Regions from separate parts of the Paenibacillus sp. F024 genome, predicted to be linked through region 2. Evidence: riboswitches for the same ligand, from Rfam matches in the RefSeq annotation. Region 2 holds a riboswitch; each other region holds the start of a gene.
What was found. Region 2 has a riboswitch for cyclic di-GMP ahead of ACZYR9_RS25305 (GntR family transcriptional regulator). Riboswitches for the same ligand answer to the same signal wherever they lie in the genome.
Positions count from the first base shown of each region.

Region 1: linked by a shared signal. The riboswitch ahead of ACZYR9_RS04700 (flagellar assembly protein A) and the one ahead of ACZYR9_RS25305 (GntR family transcriptional regulator) in region 2 are both predicted to bind cyclic di-GMP.
Region 3: linked by a shared signal. The riboswitch ahead of ACZYR9_RS12350 (stalk domain-containing protein) and the one ahead of ACZYR9_RS25305 (GntR family transcriptional regulator) in region 2 are both predicted to bind cyclic di-GMP.
Region 4: linked by a shared signal. The riboswitch ahead of ACZYR9_RS08035 (methyl-accepting chemotaxis protein) and the one ahead of ACZYR9_RS25305 (GntR family transcriptional regulator) in region 2 are both predicted to bind cyclic di-GMP.

Region 1 is NZ_JBVASZ010000002.1:181,343-186,347, forward strand. Features, by position in the region: gene ACZYR9_RS04685 (hypothetical protein) at 1-168, opposite strand, end outside; gene ACZYR9_RS04690 (DUF429 domain-containing protein) at 467-1,198, shown strand; gene ACZYR9_RS04695 (helix-turn-helix domain-containing protein) at 1,214-2,116, shown strand; cyclic di-GMP riboswitch class I at 2,298-2,387, shown strand; gene ACZYR9_RS04700 (flagellar assembly protein A) at 2,489-4,399, shown strand; gene ACZYR9_RS04705 (HD-GYP domain-containing protein) at 4,399-5,005, shown strand, end outside.
Region 2 is NZ_JBVASZ010000048.1:13,532-18,536, forward strand. Features, by position in the region: gene ACZYR9_RS25295 (sigma-54-dependent Fis family transcriptional regulator) at 1-167, shown strand, start outside; gene ACZYR9_RS25300 (Gfo/Idh/MocA family protein) at 191-1,171, shown strand; cyclic di-GMP riboswitch class I at 1,218-1,313, shown strand; gene ACZYR9_RS25305 (GntR family transcriptional regulator) at 1,558-2,238, shown strand; gene ACZYR9_RS25310 (acetaldehyde dehydrogenase (acetylating)) at 2,235-3,131, shown strand; gene dmpG (4-hydroxy-2-oxovalerate aldolase) at 3,131-4,132, shown strand; gene ACZYR9_RS25320 (TRAP transporter substrate-binding protein) at 4,163-5,005, shown strand, end outside.
Region 3 is NZ_JBVASZ010000010.1:63,078-68,082, forward strand. Features, by position in the region: gene ACZYR9_RS12345 (S-layer homology domain-containing protein) at 1-1,391, opposite strand, end outside; gene ACZYR9_RS12350 (stalk domain-containing protein) at 1,439-2,557, opposite strand; cyclic di-GMP riboswitch class I at 2,685-2,777, opposite strand; gene ACZYR9_RS12355 (VOC family protein) at 3,244-3,666, shown strand; gene ACZYR9_RS12360 (CBS domain-containing protein) at 4,129-4,533, shown strand; gene ACZYR9_RS12365 (thioredoxin domain-containing protein) at 4,824-5,005, shown strand, end outside.
Region 4 is NZ_JBVASZ010000005.1:146,604-151,608, forward strand. Features, by position in the region: gene ACZYR9_RS08030 (chemotaxis protein CheW) at 120-581, opposite strand; gene ACZYR9_RS08035 (methyl-accepting chemotaxis protein) at 611-2,446, opposite strand; cyclic di-GMP riboswitch class I at 2,594-2,677, opposite strand; gene ACZYR9_RS08040 (helix-turn-helix transcriptional regulator) at 3,175-4,125, shown strand; gene ACZYR9_RS08045 (esterase-like activity of phytase family protein) at 4,227-5,005, opposite strand, start outside.

The DNA.
Region 1 (5,005 bases), on a different contig from region 2:
CCGGCGGATCAAGACTTGGCGCTCCGCTTCGTCTTTTTTAACTGTCACTACAGCTCCATCATGAAGCTCATGCAGATCGTGGGGAAATCCGTTCATGCAGTTTAGGACGAGAATCATTTCGTCTTTAGGCAATGGTTTTGAAACCGACACGTCTACGATTCCCGCCATTTTATCCATATCCTTTCAGATGCGTATTTTCTTTTTTATCCTTTGTCCTATTTTATGTATAGAGGTTTCTTAGGGTTTGTATTTTTGTCCGTATAAACATGTTCCGGCATGTCCGAGAAAGCCAAAAGGATGTATAATAAAGAAAATGATTAAGGAAGTAAAAGGGCGTGTTCAATGATGCAAGCGCATACCTGTTTTTTACAGAATGGGAACATAAACGTGCTTTGGGGTACTGGACGGTGGCTGAGCCGTGTCGTCAAGTGAATGTCAGATGAGCTCAAGCTCACCTGCGGAGCTCATGAAGAACAGATCCTTTGTAGGCATTGACGGCTGTGCATCGGGCTGGGCAGCCGTGGAGCTGACGCTTGACGGGAGCTGGACAGCCGCTGTGTTCGCAACCTTGGAGAGTCTCTGGGCAGCGTATCGGCAGTCAGAGCTATTGCTGATTGATATGCCGATCGGTATGGCTGACGGAAGTGAGCCGCGACGCTGTGACGTAATGGCACGGGAAATGCTGAAGCCTGGACGGGCATCCAGCATATTCCCTGCTCCTGTACGAGAGGTGCTGAGCGCTTCGGACTATACGCAAGCGAATGCGGTGCAGCGCAGGCTTAGCGGCCGAGGCTTATCGCGCCAATCCTGGGCGCTCGTGCCGAAGATTCGCGCGCTCGATGATCTGCTTCACAAGGATGAGGCGGCCCGGTTAAGGTTCCGCGAGTCACATCCGGAATTATGCTTCGCCCGGCTCTTTGGTGCTCCAATGCGGAATGGAAAGAAGAACCATGCGGGCTTTGACGAGCGAATGGAGTATTTGCGAGGAGTATATCCACAAGCGGATGATGTCGTCGATGAGCTGATGCTGCGATATCCTCGCAAAGCGGCTGCCCGTGACGATATCGTTGATGCGCTCGTGCTCGCGGTAACGGCATGGCTGAGCGGCGGCAGTCTGAAGCAGCTGCCCGAGGGCGGAGACCGGGACCGTATGGGAATGCAAAGGACAATAGCATATTATTGTTTTCTTAAAAGATGAAAGGTTGGAAAAGAAATGCCGAATCATTGGGCTAAAATGATGGTTGAAAAGGCTGCAGACGGTATTTGCCTTTGTAAATGGGATGGCCGTCAACTCACGGTCGAAGAGGCAAATCCGGCTTTTTTCCAGATCATCGGCTATTCAAAAGAAGAACTTTGGACGGATTCCTTTCTATCTTTTCTATCGGTTGAATACAGGGAGTGGGTATTAAAGCGTTTGGAGTTTTTTGAGCATGATGATATCCTGTTCTCAGAAGCGAGATGGACCGTGAAGCACGGCCTTCAAGTGGACGTGGAGCTTTCTTTACGCGAAACGGTTAGGGATGGAGTCTATTACTATGTTATGGTTGTTCGTGACGTCAGCGACAAGAAATGGATTTTGCGGCAAGGGGCGGGATACGATGTAAGCGGAACGCTTACAGAGAAGTTCCGCATTATCGATTGCTCACTCCACTCTGCATTGTTGGATTTACACAAAAAAGACTTGATCGCGCAGCCGTTTCTTTCTTTTGTCGGTTCAAGACATCTGCTTCAAGTAAGGCACTCGCTTCGCCAGGCCTTATGGTCCGGGTCCAGCTTCAGTATGACGCTGGATTGGGTCCATAACAACCAAAAAGCCAGTATCGAGTTTCGCTTTAAACCAATATTAAACGGCAGGAAAGAAGTCGCACGAATTGCATTTGTCGGAAGAAGCTTAACGCAGGAGCAACCACAAAAGCAGTCCGGATTGGCTCATGCGCTGCGGATGCTGATGGCGGAACGTCATATGACGGCAACCAAGCTTTCTGAGCTCACTGGTCTTTCCATAGGAACGATCTCCAAAATGAGAAACGGAAAAATCACGAATCCGCATAAATATTCCATACAATGTATTGCGGATGCTCTAAGTGTTCATATCAGCGAGCTTTGGCGCGATTAAACTTGTAAAGTTATGTAAAAATATATGAAAATAATGCAATCTTTTATCCTTTTTGTCGAAATTTAGCGAAAAACTCACACCTGAAATACATTCAACAAGCATAGATTAGTCCTTTTGTTTTAGACAATGTTGTCGGTTGTCTATATACTTGATTATAATTTAATTAAAATCACATATTCATTACGATAAATGGCAAACTTGTCGAAAGGCAAGGACGCAAAGCAATGGGCCTAAGGTTAGCAATCTAAGCTATGGCAGCCATGCCGCCGATAATGGGAGGATACATGACTCAATGCACCTTTCCCCGGCTGGAGAAAGGTGCATTTTTTCTTCATTACGATATGCTTGATCCCTTGAAAGGAGGTAGTCCCGATGTCCGACTCTATTACGGAAATTGAATTGGTCAAAATGATAAAATCCATGGCGCTGGATTCTACGGAGAATGTTACCGATTTGTCGGATTATTCCAAAGAGGAAGACTTCGGCAATGAGGGAGGGAATAAGAGCCTTAGTTGGTTCAGGGTAAGCGGAAATGAAATTTTTGTGCATACCTCGGATGAAGTTACATCACCTCTTACCATTGAAGCTATACCTCCGGTCAAGCTAACTGTAAATGGAGAAGCGGTATCCGGTGTAGTCACCGTAACATCTGAAGACAAGCTGAAATGGTCCATAGAGGAATCTCCTTTATTTGAAATCCAGGTATCCGAAGATCATATGCTAGCCTACTTGATTGTACGTTCACCTGTAAGGTATGTATGGAAGCTTAGCGAGTGTGAGCCTGCCGCCCACCTGGTTCTTAGAGCGGAGGAGGATCAATCGATCATACTTAACAAGCTTGAGCTTAACGATATTATCTATGAACTGGATCGTTTGTCGATCACGAAAAACCGGAATATCGGGGCTATTTTTGAAGAAGTTCATAACCCGACATTCGAACCGATTCTGATCGCACGGGGAAAGCCTCCCGTTCCGGGAAAGGATGCGGAACTGCAGCTGTTTTTCACAGAACAAGTGGAAACTCAGTATGTGGAAATCGGCGGCGTGATCGATTATAGAAATCATTTAAATATTCCTTCGGTAACCCCTGGAGATGTGATCGCCCGAAAAACTCCGCCGGAAGAAGGGACCGTCGGCTACGACGTTTACGGTAATTTTATTCGTCCGAATGAACCGCAGGACATTGTTATTGTAGCCAAAGACGGGGTGCAAATTCGGGAGGACGGCTTTGTTATCGCTCTTAGCGAAGGAAGACCGCGCATTACAGGCAACCAAACGAAGTTTTTTGATATTACCAAGGCATTTATCGTTCCCGGCGATGTCAATATTGAAACGGGACATATCGTTTTTTCCGGTGACATTATCGTGTATGGTAACGTTATGGAGAATATGATCGTAGAGTCGCTTGGTAATGTATATATATCCGGAAGTGTGTACAACGCCACTGTCACGGCAACCGGAAGTATTCGCATTCAAGGCAACGCCATCAAAAGCAACCTATACTCCGGTTATTTCGGGGTATTGTATAACCGTCTTTATAACAATTCGAAATTGTTAATGTCCCAATTCGAGCAGCTGCTCGAAGCAGCGAAGCTTCTCTCCGATATGGTGGAGAAGAAGGGGCAGAAGCCTCATTACGGACAAATTATACTACTGCTTGTGGAGAACAAGTTTAAAGACCTTACCAAGCTGATCAAAGAAGCATTATCGGTCATTATTAATATCAGGTCACGGGACAAGACGGCCTGGTTGAATCTGAAAGACATGCTGGAGCGATTTCTACAGCTCTCGAGAATGCCTCAAATGATCTCTAACGGTACGGTACTCGGCATTTTGAACTCTCTTAAGGAAACGGTGCAGCACGTTGGGAGCATGCAGGAAGCCAAAGTGAGGATCGATATGGGGCAATGCCATCTATCGACACTTAAATCTAACGGTGACATTTTGATCCGAAAAGAAGGGGTTTTGCAAAGCGACCTGTACTCAGCGGGCAACATTGTATTTTATGATAAAGATGCCGTATGCCGAGGCTCTCGTTTGGAAGCGGATGGCATCATCTCTGCAATGATGGTTGGCGGTCAAACGGGAGCTCCGTCGGTACTCAAATCCAAGACGAAAATCATGCTGAAGAGCATGAGCTCCGGAAGAGTATGCATAGGAAATTATTGCATCGAAATTCTGGATAGCATTGAGGATCAGACGATCGATATGGATTGGATTAAGAGTCGCGTATATGCCGCAAGAGGCATTCAAAATCCACAGACTAATGGTAAATTGGCGTGATGAAGAACGAAAAAGAAGTAAATCCGTTGATGGAAATGTCGCATCTCTTGGGCAAGAGGTTGAATAAAAATATATATAATCGATATGGACTATTAATTCTTCCGGCTTCCTCCATTCTTACAACGGAACATATTTTATCGCTTCATGAGCATGACCTAAAGCTTAGCAGTACAGATGTGATTCTTCCGAAAATTGAGCCTGAAAAGCTCGTAAGATTTGCTATCCATGAGATGAAGGAGATGTTTGTAGATATCCGTACCGCCGGTCGGGTACCTATTGAGAAAGTATGCCGTACGGTGCTCCCAGCCCTCATGCGTATTACGAGCGATTCGGACACGTATCGTATATTGTTGGCGCTGGAGCAGCAGGATGAGGACACGTTTAAGCACAGTGTCGGAGTCAGTGTATTGGCGGGTTTAATCGGCAAATGGCTCGGATTATCCGTGAATGAGCGGGTGCGTGTCAGCCTGGCGGGTTTGCTGCATGATGTGGGCAAGCTGTTTGTTCCGCAATCGATCCTTCAAAAGCCGGGCAAATTAAATGAAGACGAATACCGCGAAGTGAAGCGTCACTCTCAGTACGGTTATGATCTTCTTGTTCGCGAAG
Region 2 (5,005 bases):
TTAAACCGAATATGTCCCTTTTAAGGAGTAAAGGCAGGAATCAGGAGATTGAACTGATTCGTTCGATTCTCAATGAGTTCAATGGGAATGTATCAGAAGCGGCCAGCAGGTTAGGTGTTCACCGCAGCACGATCTATCGGAAGCTTGGCCGGGATCTAAGAAGCTGACCAGACAAGAGGGTGGAGAATTTATGGAAGGCAAAAAAGTAAAATGGGGTGTATTAAGTATACATCCATCGAGTAATGAAGATTTATTAGCTGTCTTTAATCATTCTCTTATTGCAGATTTAGTTCAACACGATCATGGTCATTATGAAGAAATCATCCATGATCCCGATGTGGATGCAGTATATATTCGATTACCAAGTAACCTGCGGCTATTGTGGGCATTAAAGGCCGCCAATGCCAAGAAACATGTCTTATGTGAAGAACCGGCTGCTATTAACGCACGGGACGCAGCACAAGTAATGAAAACGTGCAAAGACAATAAGGTCCTTTTTATGGACTCCGGTTATCGAATTCCCCATCCACAACACACCGAGGTCAAGCATTTAATTGAAACAGGCTTCATTGGCGATATTAGCATGATAAAATTGAGCTTTTCCTTCCCTGCCGGCATGAAGGAGTTTATAAACGAAGAATGGTATTGTCCTGTTTCCGATGGTCTAAATTCCATTCGACATATTCTTCAACGGGAGCCCTTGAATATTGTTGCTTTAGGGAAAGGGAAACAAAACGAAGCATATCAGACAATCATAATGATTTTCGACTACCCGGGCAGTATCCAAGCGCTTGTGGACTGCAGTTGCGATACGATGATGCGAAATGAATATGAAGTGATTGGTACAAGGGGCATCATTAAGCTCCCTTGTGCGTATCGTCCTGATTTGAACGGTGGCGATGGCGTGATTTGGGTGCAAACAGAAAACGACAAAAAAGAAATAACGATAAAAGGGAATCGAAATTTACACAGCATCGAACAATTATCCGAATGCATTCTACAGGGGAATCTAACTGACAATTGCGGGGAAACCCAATGGAAAAACACTAAAATTTTTGAAGCCATTGAACAGTCTCTGAACAACAATGCCGAAAGGACGCGAATCGAGAACAAGTTTTTGGAAGACGGATGGGCGGCGGAATGCGGTATATCCTCTTTTTTGACAAGATGATATTGGAGGATGCAAAGCGAGACATTCTATGACAGGCCGGCTAAGCAATGAACAAAGGCAAATCCGTTCGAAAGGCGGAGACGCAAAGCCACGGGTCTAAGCTATCGGTTCATGCGGATGGAATGATAGCCGGGTTGCTCAAGCAGCCTGGCTTTTTTGGTTTTCCGCACGATTTGCACGTATCTTTCATCCGATTACTCATCCACATACCTTGTTGTATTCCTTGTCACTTCTTGTAGAGATGGCGACTTGTCATAAGCTAATAAAGAACATGATGGTGTGAGAGTATTCATAAAACAACAAAATTCCTACAAAACCGTTGACGCGAAAGCGCTTTTATCTTATATTAAAAACAGTTAACTGTTAACACTTTGGAGTGAAGCCGTATGATTCATTTAAAAACCGTTGATAAACAAAAAATAGGTGAGCAGGTACTTATTATTTTAAGAAAAAGTATTATGCTCGGTGATATAAAAGCCGGCTCTCATCTCAAGGAAACTGTTTTATCCAAGGAATTGGGTGTAAGCAGAGGGCCTATTAGAGAAGCAATTGTTCAGCTCGAAAATGAAGGGCTAGTGACTACACCTTCAAACGGTAGAAGTGTGGTTGAAGGTTTTTCTATAAAGGATCTGGAGAACTTGTATCATACGAGGATCCAGCTCGAAAAATTTGCAATCTCTCAAATTACCCCAGAAGCAATAGAGCTGGGGAAAGCGGAGATGTACCGTTATGTGCAAAATATGGAGGACGCACTATTAAAAGGGGAGCGTGATGTGGAATCTGATTTAACTTTTCATTTTATGCTTATTCAACTTACAGGCAATAAGACGCTAGTTCAGTTATGGAAGTCACTCAATGGGCCAATTAAAACATTGATTGACGTTACATCGGATTTTACAATGAACCATCAAAAAGAAATCATTGAAGAGCATTTTAAGATTGTTGAGTTCCTTGAACGCGGAGAAAACGAACAAGCTCAAGCCGAGTTAGTACATCATCTTCAAAATGCCGGGGAATTTTACAAACAAGCTGCGAAACGTTTAAGAGAGGATGAACAAAACCAGTGAACAAAAAAGTGAATTGCGCCATCATCGGTTCGGGAAACATCGGTACCGATTTAATGTACAAATTGCTTAGAAGCGAGACGCTTTCGCCTGCTGTAATGATAGGTATTGAACCGCAATCCAAGGGGCTGGCGTTAGCGCGTGAAAACGGATTGCAGACGATCGACACGGGAGTTTCCGGGTTTGAAGCCAATTCGTCCTTAGCTGAAATTGTATTTGATGCAACGTCGGCCAAAGCGCATTACCATCACGCCGAAGTATTAAAACGGTTGGGCAAGAAGGTGGTTGATCTTACTCCTGCTGCGGTAGGACCTTTTGTCATCCCTTCCGTTAACTTAAATGAAGAAAGCGTTAAACAACTTGATAACGTCAATATGGTTACATGTGGTGGACAAGCCACTGTACCAATAATGAAAGCGATTACTAGAGTGGCCCCTGTGGAATATGGTGAAATCGTGGCCTCTGTATCCAGTAGAAGCGCAGGCCCGGGGACAAGACAAAATATTGATGAATTTACAATCACAACGGCCCGTGCACTGGAAAAAATAGGAGGAGCGCAAAAGGCCAAGGCGCTTATTGTCTTAAATCCTGCTGATCCGCCGATCATCATGAGAAATACGATTTATGCCAAAGTATCAGAAGATTCTTACCATAAAGAGAGTGAGATTAAGGCGTCGATCTATGACATGGTGGAAACGGTAAAGAGTTACGTTCCGGGGTACCGCCTTATGTCAGAGCCCGTTATGAGGGACGGGATTGTCAAAGTCTTTATTGAAGTGGAAGGGCTTGGCGATTTCCTGCCGATCTATGCAGGTAACTTGGATATCATCACTTGTGCTGCTGTGAAAACAGGTGAACTAATGGCTGCATCGTTGGTACAAAAGGAGAATGTATAATGAACAAAAAAATTCTAATTAATGATGTTACATTGCGGGATGGGATGCATGCAATTTCCCATCAGTACACGGTAGAGCAAATTGCTCAACTGACAGAGCTCATTGATGATGCAGGTGCGGATATTATCGAAGTTACGCATGGTGATGGGCTGGGCGGCAGCTCGATACAGTATGGATTTTCGAAAGAGACGGAGGAAGACATGATCTCTACCGCAGTAGCTGCGGCCAAAAAGGCCAAAATCGGCGTGCTGCTGATTCCTGGGATAGGGACGATTGAGCATTTGAAAAAAGCGAGGGACCTGGGAGCGTCGGTGGTTCGGGTAGCCACTCACTGTACCGAAGCGGACGTTTCGGAGCAGCATATTAAAGCAGGTCTGGCTTTGGGTATGGATACGGTGGGCTTTCTGATGATGTCACATCGGGCTGATCCGGAGCAGCTTGTAGAAGAAGCAAAAAAGATGGAATCGTACGGAGCCCAAAGCGTTTATGTTGTAGATTCAGCCGGCGCTTTAACGATGGACGATGTACGTCGCAGGGTTTCATTGTTCAAAGAAAAGCTGCAGATCGAGATCGGCTTTCATGCTCATAACAATCTTTCGCTCGGCGTGGCCAACTCGATTGTTGCCATGGAGGAAGGTGCCACGAGAATTGACGGAAGCCTGGCAGGGATGGGAGCCGGAGCAGGGAATGCGGCACTCGAGCAATTGATAGCAGTGATGAACAAATTACATATCCCGCACAATATCGATCTATATAAGGTCATGGACGCTGCAGAGAATGTGATGAAGCCGATGATGGTAAGACCTGTCCAAATCGATAGACTTAGCCTAACTCTTGGGTATACGGGCGTATATTCTTCATTTTTATTATTTGCTGAACGGGCAGGTAAAGAGTATGGAGTAGATGCCAGAGATATACTAACTAGAATAGCTGAATTAAAGGCGGTTGGTGGTCAAGAAGATTGGATAATAACGGTGGCTCAAGAACTAGCCCATAAATAATGAAATTAAAAAAAGGGGAGTGTTATAAAGATGAAAAAAGGTAAATATTTCTTAGCGGTAATGATGTCGGGTTCACTAGTATTAGCGGCTTGTTCCAATTCGTCTAATGGAACAGATAACGCAAGTGCAAGTGCGGATAAAACGTTTGTTATTAAAGCCGGGCATGCTACATCGCAAGAGCATTTTGGCCATAAATCCTTTGAAAAATTCAAAGAAATTGTAGAAGCTAACAGCAATGGAAAAATCAAAGTAGAGATTTATCCAAATGGTCAGCTTGGCGGTGAAAGGGAAATGATTGAAGCTATTCAGTTAGGTAATCTAACGATGGCTGCTCCATCTTCCGCTCCTTTAGTCGCCTTCTCGAAACCAATGGCATTATGGGATCTTCCATATGTATTCAATGATTCAGCAACAGCGCATAAAGTACTGGATGGAGAGGTCGGTCAACAAGTTCTTAGCGCACTTTCTGAAAAAGGGATTAAAGGGCTTGTTTACTGGGAAAATGGATTCCGTCATTTGACGAATAATAAGCATGCCATTAAAAGCGTGAATGATATGAAAGGAATTAAATTACGCACGCTTGAAAGCCCGATGCAAATCAAAGCATGGTCTGCAACAGGTGCCAACGCCACCCCGATTGCGTTCACAGAGCTTTACGCGGCTTTGCAGCAAAAAACGGTCGACGCTCAGGAAACGCCGCTCTCACTAATCTATTCTCAAAAATTTTATGAAGTACAAAAATATTTGACCCTTTCCGGTCACGTTTATTCGCCTTGGCCTGTGATTATCAACAAAAAGTTTTATGATGGTCTGCCTCAGGACCTGCAGAAAGTGGTTATGGATGCAGCTGTAGAAACCCAAAAGTATAATCGC
Region 3 (5,005 bases), on a different contig from region 2:
ACGGGAAGCACATAGACAAGGTTTCCTTGGTTAGGCACAGCTCCGTCCGGAAAAACGTACTCGTAGGAGGCACGCCCTTTTTCTACAATCGTATACGGCTTCGCATCCTTTCGCTGCCAATCGATATGAATGGCATAACCGTACAGAGGTCCTTCATCATCAGCCGCCTGCCAGGTTACTTTGCCTTGGATGGAACCCGGATTCTCATCCATATCGATAAACTGAACCCTTTTCGGTTGGAAACGATCATACGGTTTATCCCAAAAAAACTTCTCGCCGAACTGAATGCCTTCAGCCGTGGACATTTGCGCAAAAACACCGAGATAAACGGCCTCCTCCGGTATGGGCGTTCCTGACGGAATTTGCAGCGTATAATCACCGTATCTGCTCGTATTTCTGGGAATCATGCCGATACCTTTGATCTTCCGCTTGTCCTTATCTAGAAAATAGACTGCATACGATAAGGGAGAAGCCCCATTGACCATGCCCGTAAATTCGCGGTCATCAACCTCCCAACGGATGCTGCCGCTAAATGTGCCGACGACAGAATCCCTGTCTCCGATCTCCGTAATCACCGGCGCCGGAATCAGGCTGGAAGTCTGCAATTGCACAATCGGCTCTTCCGAAATGTCGTCCATCACATAATTAATCAAGCCAGGCCCATTGATCCCTTCCGGCGAGACGGGGTAAATTGCCATTTCCTCCGTTCTTTCCGGTATCGTTCCGCTTGGCACTATGAGTTCATATTCGGATTTCCCTTTTGCCACGTCTATGCTTTTGCTGGAAAGCGCCTTTTTCTGTCCGTCCACCCAGAAATAGACTTTATAGCCGGTGATCGGATTCTCTTCTTGCAGTCCTTTCCAGGTCAGCGCCAATTCCAAGTTGCCCTGGCTTGGGTTCTTATCGGTAATGCGAAGACCTTCTTGAAAACGATGCCGGGGCCTGTCCCATATCGGCATGATCAATCCGGCCGTGCTTTCCTCCAATGCATTTTTGGCGTAAATCCCGAACTTTTCGGCATTTTTTGCGATTTCCAAATCCTTTATGCGGAACATATAGCGTTCCCTCTTGAGACCGATGCTTTTGGCATACGCGATATACTCTTCCTGCTGCTTCACATTCACGCTGCCGAGAAGCTTTATCTTGTTGTCCGTGTGATCCAACACATATATAGCGTAATCCGTAATGTCCGATTGATCGGCGGCGGGAAGAAACTCCAACTCCCCTTCCAAAAGGTACGGCGTATCGTTACGGTCATAAAAAAACGGATCCCGAGGAGAAGCAAGCTCCGCAGCTTCCGCAGACGAAGCGAAAAACACTGCGCCGACCCCAATGAAAACGGCTGACAGCAAACATTGCGAGGCGAATGCTTTGATCCATGTCATCATCATATGTATCCTCCCATTGAAATAAGGACGTTCATCCCTTGCAGCTGTTGTTATTCCGGTTTGACCGGATCTCCGAGCTTAAACAGGCCTTGATGAAATACGGTTCCGTCCTCGTTATACTCAATACCCTTTCCATGAGGCAGCATATTGCTGAATTCGCCTTCGTACCGAAGCTTCCCGCTTTCATAATAAGATTTCCCTCGAACCAGCCGACTGTCCACAAACTCGCCTTCGTGCATCTTGTTGCCATTCGGGTAATAATTCGTACCAAAGCCGTTGCGCATACCGTTACGATATTCGCCGATAAAACGAACGGTTCCGTCCCCGTAATAATAAATCCCCTTGCCATGCGGGTTTCCGTCGATAAATCCGACTTCCAACCGATGACCTTTGGGAAAATATACGGTTCCCGGACCCTCAATGCTATCGTACTGAAAATGGGCGTCATACCATAACGTGCCGTCCTCACGATAGAGCTTGCCATGGCCATGCATGAATCCGTCGGAAAAATGACCTTCATACATCAGTCTACCGTTGGCATAATACATTTTGCCGTATCCTTCAAAAAGGGATTGATGAAATTCTCCTTCATAGACGAGCTGCCCTCCGTCATATAGCCTCCCTTGACCGTTCATTTGATTATTTTGGAACATTCCTTCATAGATGAGTGTCCCATCCGCATACCGTTTTCCGTGGCCGTTTGGCTTGCCATCCACCATATCGCCTTCGTATGTAAGCTGTGAAACATCGCTACTCCCGAGCGGACGGATGAAAACAGTACGTGATTCCGCGTCCCATTTCACCTCTCTGCCGGATGCTTCGCCAACAAAACGCAGCGGAACGAACGTTTGATTATCGATCAATCGTGGAGCGACCGCGAGAGATTTCAGCTTGCCGTTGACCTTCGCCGTCGTGCTGCCAATTTGAAGCTCAAGCTCCAGGCCATCCTTCTTCCCTGTAACAACCTGTCTTTCCGCCTCCCATGCAATACTTAATCCAAGCGCTTCAAAAGCGGGGCGGAAGGGGACGAGCGTATTCCCGTACTCGATGAATGGGGGAACCGTAAATTCCAGCTTCTTTCCGTCGATCACTACGTCAATCTGTTTTTCCGCTGATGTTACGGAAACCAAACTAAAGCAAGACCACAAACAGAGAAACATAGCGATCATTGATTTCGCCTTCCATTGAAACAGAAAAACACCCTCTTTCTGATAGTTGGTCGGCATAGACGCAAAAAACTGCGCAAGCCAAATATAGCCGCGCAGTACCCATGGATAAAATCAAACGATGCAGCGAAACGGCAACCTGGCGATCATCATCCTGTAACAAGGACCTTAGACCCATGGCTTTGCGTCATTTTCCTTTCGGAAAATTTTGCCTTTGACTTTTTCATTTTAAATGAATATAAAGTATTACTCAACTATGAATTTCCAATCATTCCAAACTTTTAAAAACATCTAAAGACATAGGACCATAGTATGGGGAACCTTGCTTCGCAGCTTTTTAAAATAAAGCAATCTAAAAGAAACCATGCTTCATTACTCTTGTTAATATGAAAGGTAAGAATATATAAATCATCAAATCTAAGTTTTTCACTAAACTTGGCTTCTCATTTCATCCGCGACATACCGATCTTAGTCATCGGAGATCATCAAGTGGTGGTAATGCTTTTTCCGGAGATCTGGATGGTAAAGAAATCAATATCAGTGGAATACATTTCTAATTGTTGGAGATAATGCTGCCAGTAGAGTCTTGTCGGCTGAGGAACCTGAGATATCGTTCACGTATAGCTAAATGATAAGATGTAAATAAAAAAATCTATAAAATAATAACAATGAATGAAGGAGTGCTGAGCATGTCGGTTGATGTTTATCTGAATTTTAATGGAAACTGCCGTGAAGCAGTGGGGTTTTATGCAGAAGTGTTTGGAACAGAGAAACCGAAATTTATGACTTTTGGAGATATGGCGCCAAACCCTGAATTTTCTCTACCGGAAGAAGCGAAACACCTCATAATGCACACGCGGCTTACCATTGGCGGAAGCAACGTTATGTTTTCAGATGTTTTTCCCGGGATGCCTTTTGTGGTTGGAAACAACATCAGCCTGGCCTTTGTAAGTAACAACAAGGATGAAATTGAATCTGTCTTTAATCAATTGAAGGATGGCGGTTCTGTAGGCATGGAGCTGCAAGAAACATTTTGGAGCAAATACTATGGCATGGTGATCGATAAATTTGGAGTAAATTGGCAGCTGAACTTAGGCATCGGAGACTGGTAACGATCTATTTATTATTAAAAAATGTATAGAGGTTAACTTGGAAAGTTTGGCTCCGCATAGAGGGGGCCGCTTTTTTTATTTGGAAATGAAGCCATCTTTTTATCGAACGGCTAGAGTACATGCCATTGATGGGATGTTCGCGCGAAGCATTAATAACAAAAAATGTATATAACGCAGCACGATGAAGTTCAATCGGATAAGGGGCATGTTGCGGGATGTTATTAATTATTAAAAACAACAATAGTCTGTTCCATATTCTTACTTGTTGCAACGGAGGTTTTTTCTTTTTGACAGGTATGATAAACTTGGACTCATCAATAAAAAATGAAGTAAACAAAAGTTGAGGCCCTATAGGGTGCAACGTAACCGCCCAACGTTATCAATATAGGTTAGCTTTATCTTAATGTGTGTCACAATAAGCGAAACGTATGTTAACGTTTTGGTAGAAGGGAGTTTTGAGCGATGCAAATATCTGATTTTCTTTTGCCCAAGCACAAAGTAGCCTATATTCATTCAACTGCTAACATGCAGGAGGCCCTGGAGATATTAGAGAAAAATCAATACACGGCAATTCCTGTTATTGATGGGGAGGGAAAATATGTTGGAACTCTCTGTGAAGGGGATCTATTCTGGAAGATGAAGAACACTTCCGGATTAAGCTTTCGAAACTTGGATATTGTCAAAGTTTATGAAATTAAACGTCGTATTCATAATGAATGCGTGTCGGTCAAAGCGCGTCTTGAGGATATGCTTCATTTGGCTGCTGACCAGAACTTTGTTCCCGTCGTAGACGAAAACCAAATCTTTATCGGAATCATCCGCCGTAAAGACATAATTGAGTATTACACTAGTAATATTACCGATTAATAGAGCATGTTGAAGAAAAGGAATACTATGTGAGATTTTTAAAAAAAGAGTTGTATGATTAATTTCACCAAGAAATGCTAAGCGTATATGGGAATGTTAAAATACTATTTAAGATTAAATGCAAAAAAACGTAGGATATTAATCTATTTGATAAATGCAAAAAAAATGTTTTTTATTTCTTCACGACGAAACCTTTTGCTACTGTAGCAAAGGTTTTTTCTTTTTATTGCAAGGTATGCTAAGCTCTAACTATCGTCAATAACATCCTGAAATCAAGGAAGTGGTGCCCCATGACAACAAACAACAAACCCAATAGATTAGCCAATGAAAAGTCACCTTATTTGCTGCAGCATGCTTACAATCCGGTAGATTGGTTTCCTTGGTCAGAAGAAGCTTTTGATAAAGCGAAACGGGAAAACAAACCTATTTTCCTATCTATTGGCTATAGTACATGTCATTGGTGTCACGTCAT
Region 4 (5,005 bases), on a different contig from region 2:
CTGCCGGAATATAAGGGCGGGAAAGCAGAAATAAGAAAGGAAGACATCGGCCTGTTAAGGCCGATGTCTTCAGGGGTTGTTGTACCGCGCTTGATGCAATTCATCCATCGCTTTACTCTTCATCTAGTAAAGACCTGGTGCCGCTTCACTTCCTCATCTTGAAGCAGCACTTTATCCAGCTTTAAAACGCCAACCAGATCGCCGCCGGTAATTCCGATGCCTACCAAAAGGCTGCCATTGACATGGCCGAAATGGTCCGGAGGAGGTTGGACATCCTCGAAGGTAGTGACTTTATTCACACTATCGACAATGATCCCCACCGTACCCTCTTGATGATGAACGACCATAATGCGGGTCGTCTTCGAAGCCTCCTTGTCCTGAAGCCGAAACAGGCTTCGAAGGCTGATGATCGGAACCACCTTTCCTCTTAGATGAATGACCCCTTTGACGTAGGATACCGCACTGGGAATGGGGGTAATGGTCTGCATCTTGATAATTTCGTGGATTTCCTGAATACGGATAGCGTATTGTTCACCGCCGATATGAAATTCCACGTACTTTTCCTGCTCAATGAACTGCATCAATCTGACCTCATTTTTTCTAAAAATCGTTATTTAATTTTAAAGACAGAGACGGATTCATTCAAGCCTTCGGCAAGCTGTGCAAGCGACTGCGATGTAGCGGCCGTTTCCTCCGAAGCTGCGGCAGCCTCCTGGCTGGCAGACGAGATGTTTTCAATGGAATGCATAACCTCATTGGACTGGGCGGCCTGTTCTTCGCATGCAGCTGCAATTTCCCCCGCCTTGAGCTCGGTTTTGCTGATCATGTCAATAATTCGATCAAACGCCTTTCCTGTCTCCTCGGATTGGCTTACCCCATCGGAAACGGCCGTTACACTTCTATGGGTGTTTTCCTGCATGCCTTTGATGATCGCCGTAATTTGTTTGGTTGCCTCGCCGCTGCGCTCGGCCAGCTTGCGCACTTCATCGGCTACAACCGCAAATCCTCTTCCCTGCTCTCCGGCGCGCGCCGCCTCAATGGCTGCGTTAAGGGCAAGCAAATTGGTTTGATCCGAGATATCGTCAATGACTTCAATAATCTCTCCGATTTTATTCGAATCTTCCTCTAACCGTGTCATATGCAGATTGACCTGATTCATGCTGGAGATGGAATTTTTGACAATATTTCCTCCATCGTGGGCGATGGCCGTCGTTTGGGCTGCTAATTCCGCGGCCACTTCGGCATTGGCGGCAACCGAATTAATGGCTGCAGACAGCTCGCTGAATAATTCCTGCATATTTTGGGCGGATTGGGCTTGCGCCGAGACTCTGCCGGCAATTTCATCCGTCGTTGCGGAAATTTGCTCCGATGCGGCAGCCACATTATGGGATGAGCTTACGACTCCCCCGATCAAGTCCCGCAGATTATGAACCATATGGTTCACCGATGCGGCTAGCTGTCCCAATTCATCCTTGGAATGAACTGTGATTTCTTCCGTCAGATTTCCGGCGGCGATTTGTTCCGTCGTAAGCATCAATTGCTTCAAAGGAGCCGTAATCGAACGAACGATCCACAACGCTAACATTACACCAATGACAATAGCGATGGCAATAACGGCAATGGTGGTATAGAGAATGCGCTTCGTGGCGTTGGCAATTTCCGACATCTCAATGGCGCCGATAATCTTCCAGCCGGTCAATGGATTAGTGACAAATACCGCCTTGGTGTCCATCCCGTTAAACTGAAATTCCACGGTTCCGGAATCGGATGCGTAAAGCTCGGACACATACGGCTCCGTGTTATCCGTACCCGGTTCAATTGTAGGATTGGTTACGTACTTGCGGTCCCTGTCCAGTATAAACACATACCCGTTCTGGCCGACTTTAATACTGTTCACTTGTTTGGCAAGGTCGGTCAAAACCAGGCTGCCGCCGACAACTCCCGTTTCATCGTCACTGGTTTTCGAAGGGTTCACGGCGATTTGATTATTCGTTGCGGAGAGGAACGGATCACTTACGATAGCCTTCCCTTTATTCTCCGTAGCTGTAATAAACCACGGTCTGGTCCGCGGATCGTAGCCCTCTATGGTCCTGTCGGGAGAAAAGATCATCACTCCGGTATTTGTTCCGAAATATACGACTTCATACTGGGGATTAATCGCCTTATAGGGCTCCAGAATGGCTCTAACCCGCGGGCTGGCCGTTCCATCCACCATTTCGCCCTTGATCTGCTGCGCCAAAAAATCCATGTCGGATAAGCTTTTGGAAATGAGGCTGGTAATTTGATCGTTTGCAGAGTTCACGCTTTGACTTGCGCTTTGCATAATTTGGTCTTCCACCTGCTGCCGCGCTTCCAGATAAGAAAACCAGCCGACGACGCTGCACGGCAGGATTAATATGACTAGAAATGCTGCAATTAAACGGGTTTGAATACTCATTTTCAACATGGGTGCACTGCCTCCTGAACGTAATGATTTGCGGGTTGTTTCCAAGTGGTCCGAGAATCAGATGCTGTGCTTTTCCTCCTCGAATGGAATCTGAACAAAAAAAAGAAGCTGCCCTTGACGAGGTGACGGGGCAGATTCTTGGTCCCCATTGGCGGCCCGGCTGCCATAACATGATGCTGTAGGCCCGCAGCTTTGCGTCCCTGCCTTTCGACAGATTTGCCTTTTTCAATTGGTATTGTTAGAAAATTCGAAAACAGAAAATTACAAAATTCGATAAAATATTTTATATTCCGACAGGCATCTTTTTCCATATTACACACATCGGTGGAAGAGATCAAGTAAAGAAAAGGTTAAAATTTTATTATAATCAGTTATAGCAAGAGTCTTAAGTTCTATTTTAAAAGGAGGTTTATGGAAAGTATTGACCATGATCTAATTGCGAACGCATATTCGAGACAGCCTCATGTCACATGGGAATGATATCCTCTATTGGAAAGTAGTTATCTTGACTTTTCGGAGGGTATCGATGACCAATAAAACAGATAAAATTCAGATCGACATCTTAACCATTTTACTGCAGCTTGGGCTGAATACGGACATCATTCGTAACCTACCGCAAGAGCAGACTAACAACCGATGAAAATTGCGACCTAGGAAGGAAGTTCCCTTGTATTAGAAGAATAAGTAATATACAGGAAAATAGTACTAGATGATTAAGGGGGATGAGCATGATCGACAAAGTCATCCGCATGTTCACCATTATCAACGCCATTCAGGCAAATCCCGGCATTTCGGCATCCGATCTGGCACTCAAAAGTAATGTGAACATTAGAACGATATACCGGGACTTGGATACACTTAGCCTGATCGCCCCGGTTACCAATGACGGGCGGGGAACAGGCTACCGTTTTATGGGTAAATTTTTTCTTTATCCGCTCAATTTCACGGAGCAGGAGGCGCTTGTATTCTCGCTGCTGCCTTCCGTACTGGACAAAGATAAGCTCCCGCCCGGATTTGACACGGCTTACGATAAGGTCATGGCTACCCATTTAAAGGAGAAGTCCAGGCAAAACCGGTTGGTCGAAAACTTGGCCGATATCATCCAAATGGGGACGCCGGCGTATCGCAAAGAAAGCCCGAACTTTCTTCAACCGATCATTGAGGCGATTTTGGAACAGAAAACGATCGATACCATCTACCACACGCAGTACAGGGATGAAACCACCATACGGAAAATAGACCCTTATTATTTGGTGCCCCGTGACCAACGTTTTTATCTGATCGGCTTTTGTCACTTGAAGCAGGCGATTCGCACCTTCCGGATCAGCCGGTTTCAAAAGGTGGAGGTGACGAATCTCTCCTACGACAAAGGAGATTTTAACATCAAGCAATACTTGAAAAATACGTGGACCATTGACCGCGGCGATAAGAATATAACGTTTAAAGTCAGGTTCGCCCCGGAGGTTGCACGATACATCAAAGAAGAGGAGTTATTCGTGCATCCCCGTATGAAGGATCAGAAGGATGGCAGCTTGATCTTTGAGGTTACGGTAAACAACGAAAAGGAGTTCGTCAACTGGATTCTTCAATACGGCCCCAATGCGGAGATATTGGAGCCCAAATCGGTGAGGGAAAGCTTGAAGCAGCAGCTGAGCCTTTGGGTTGAGATGTACAAGTAAGCAGAGACAATTGGCGAATCGTCTCAAGGGTCGACCGCAGCTTCCCGATCGATGAAAATAAACGAACCCGGCAGGCCGGGTTCGTTTATTTATGCAATCGATTACTTCAGCGTATAAGGCAGCTTGAAAGTCCACAGTTCGGTGCCGTTGTCCGGCGATGTGCTGTCCACACCGAAATCGTTGTCGTTGACGAGGACAAGGGTACTGCCGTTCACAAGCGACAAGCCTTCTATTTTCTCGTACGGATAGCCGAATGCTGCCGCATCGAGAACGGTGCGTTTGGCGGGCGGCAGGATGCCGGTTGCTTTCAAATCCTCTATCGACATTTGCTCCAGCGTTTTGCCGGCGTTCTTCTCCTCATCGTACCTGCCGAGGATATTCGTCGCATTGGAAAGGTCAATGGAATAGATGCGTTTCAACTGCGCTTTGTCGCCTGCGTTCTTGTCGCGCTCGTCGATGAGCAGCGTGTTCTCGTTGATCACGACCATATCGGAGATGACGATATCGGATTGCTTCAGATCGGTGAATTGCTTGGCGTCCTCTGCGACATAAGCGTACTCGGCTATCGGCTCCAATGTTGCCAGGTGGAACTTCACGATCCGCAGCTGGCGTGAATTGTCGGCAGTTTTATCCGGATTGCGCAGAGGGCTCTGCATGGCCATAAACATGTATTTACCGTCAGGAGTGATTCCCACGGCCTCGGCGCCGCGGTTTTGACGCAGTTTATTGTACACGGCCGGAAGCATTTCCCGGGCAGGTACGAGCGGAGTGGCTGCTTGAGCTGCCCAGCCTTTAGGTACAATGCGCTCGATCAATGTGCCGTCGCGTTTGACGTGTACGATGGACGGGCCGTATTCATCGGAAATCCAGAACGTATCGT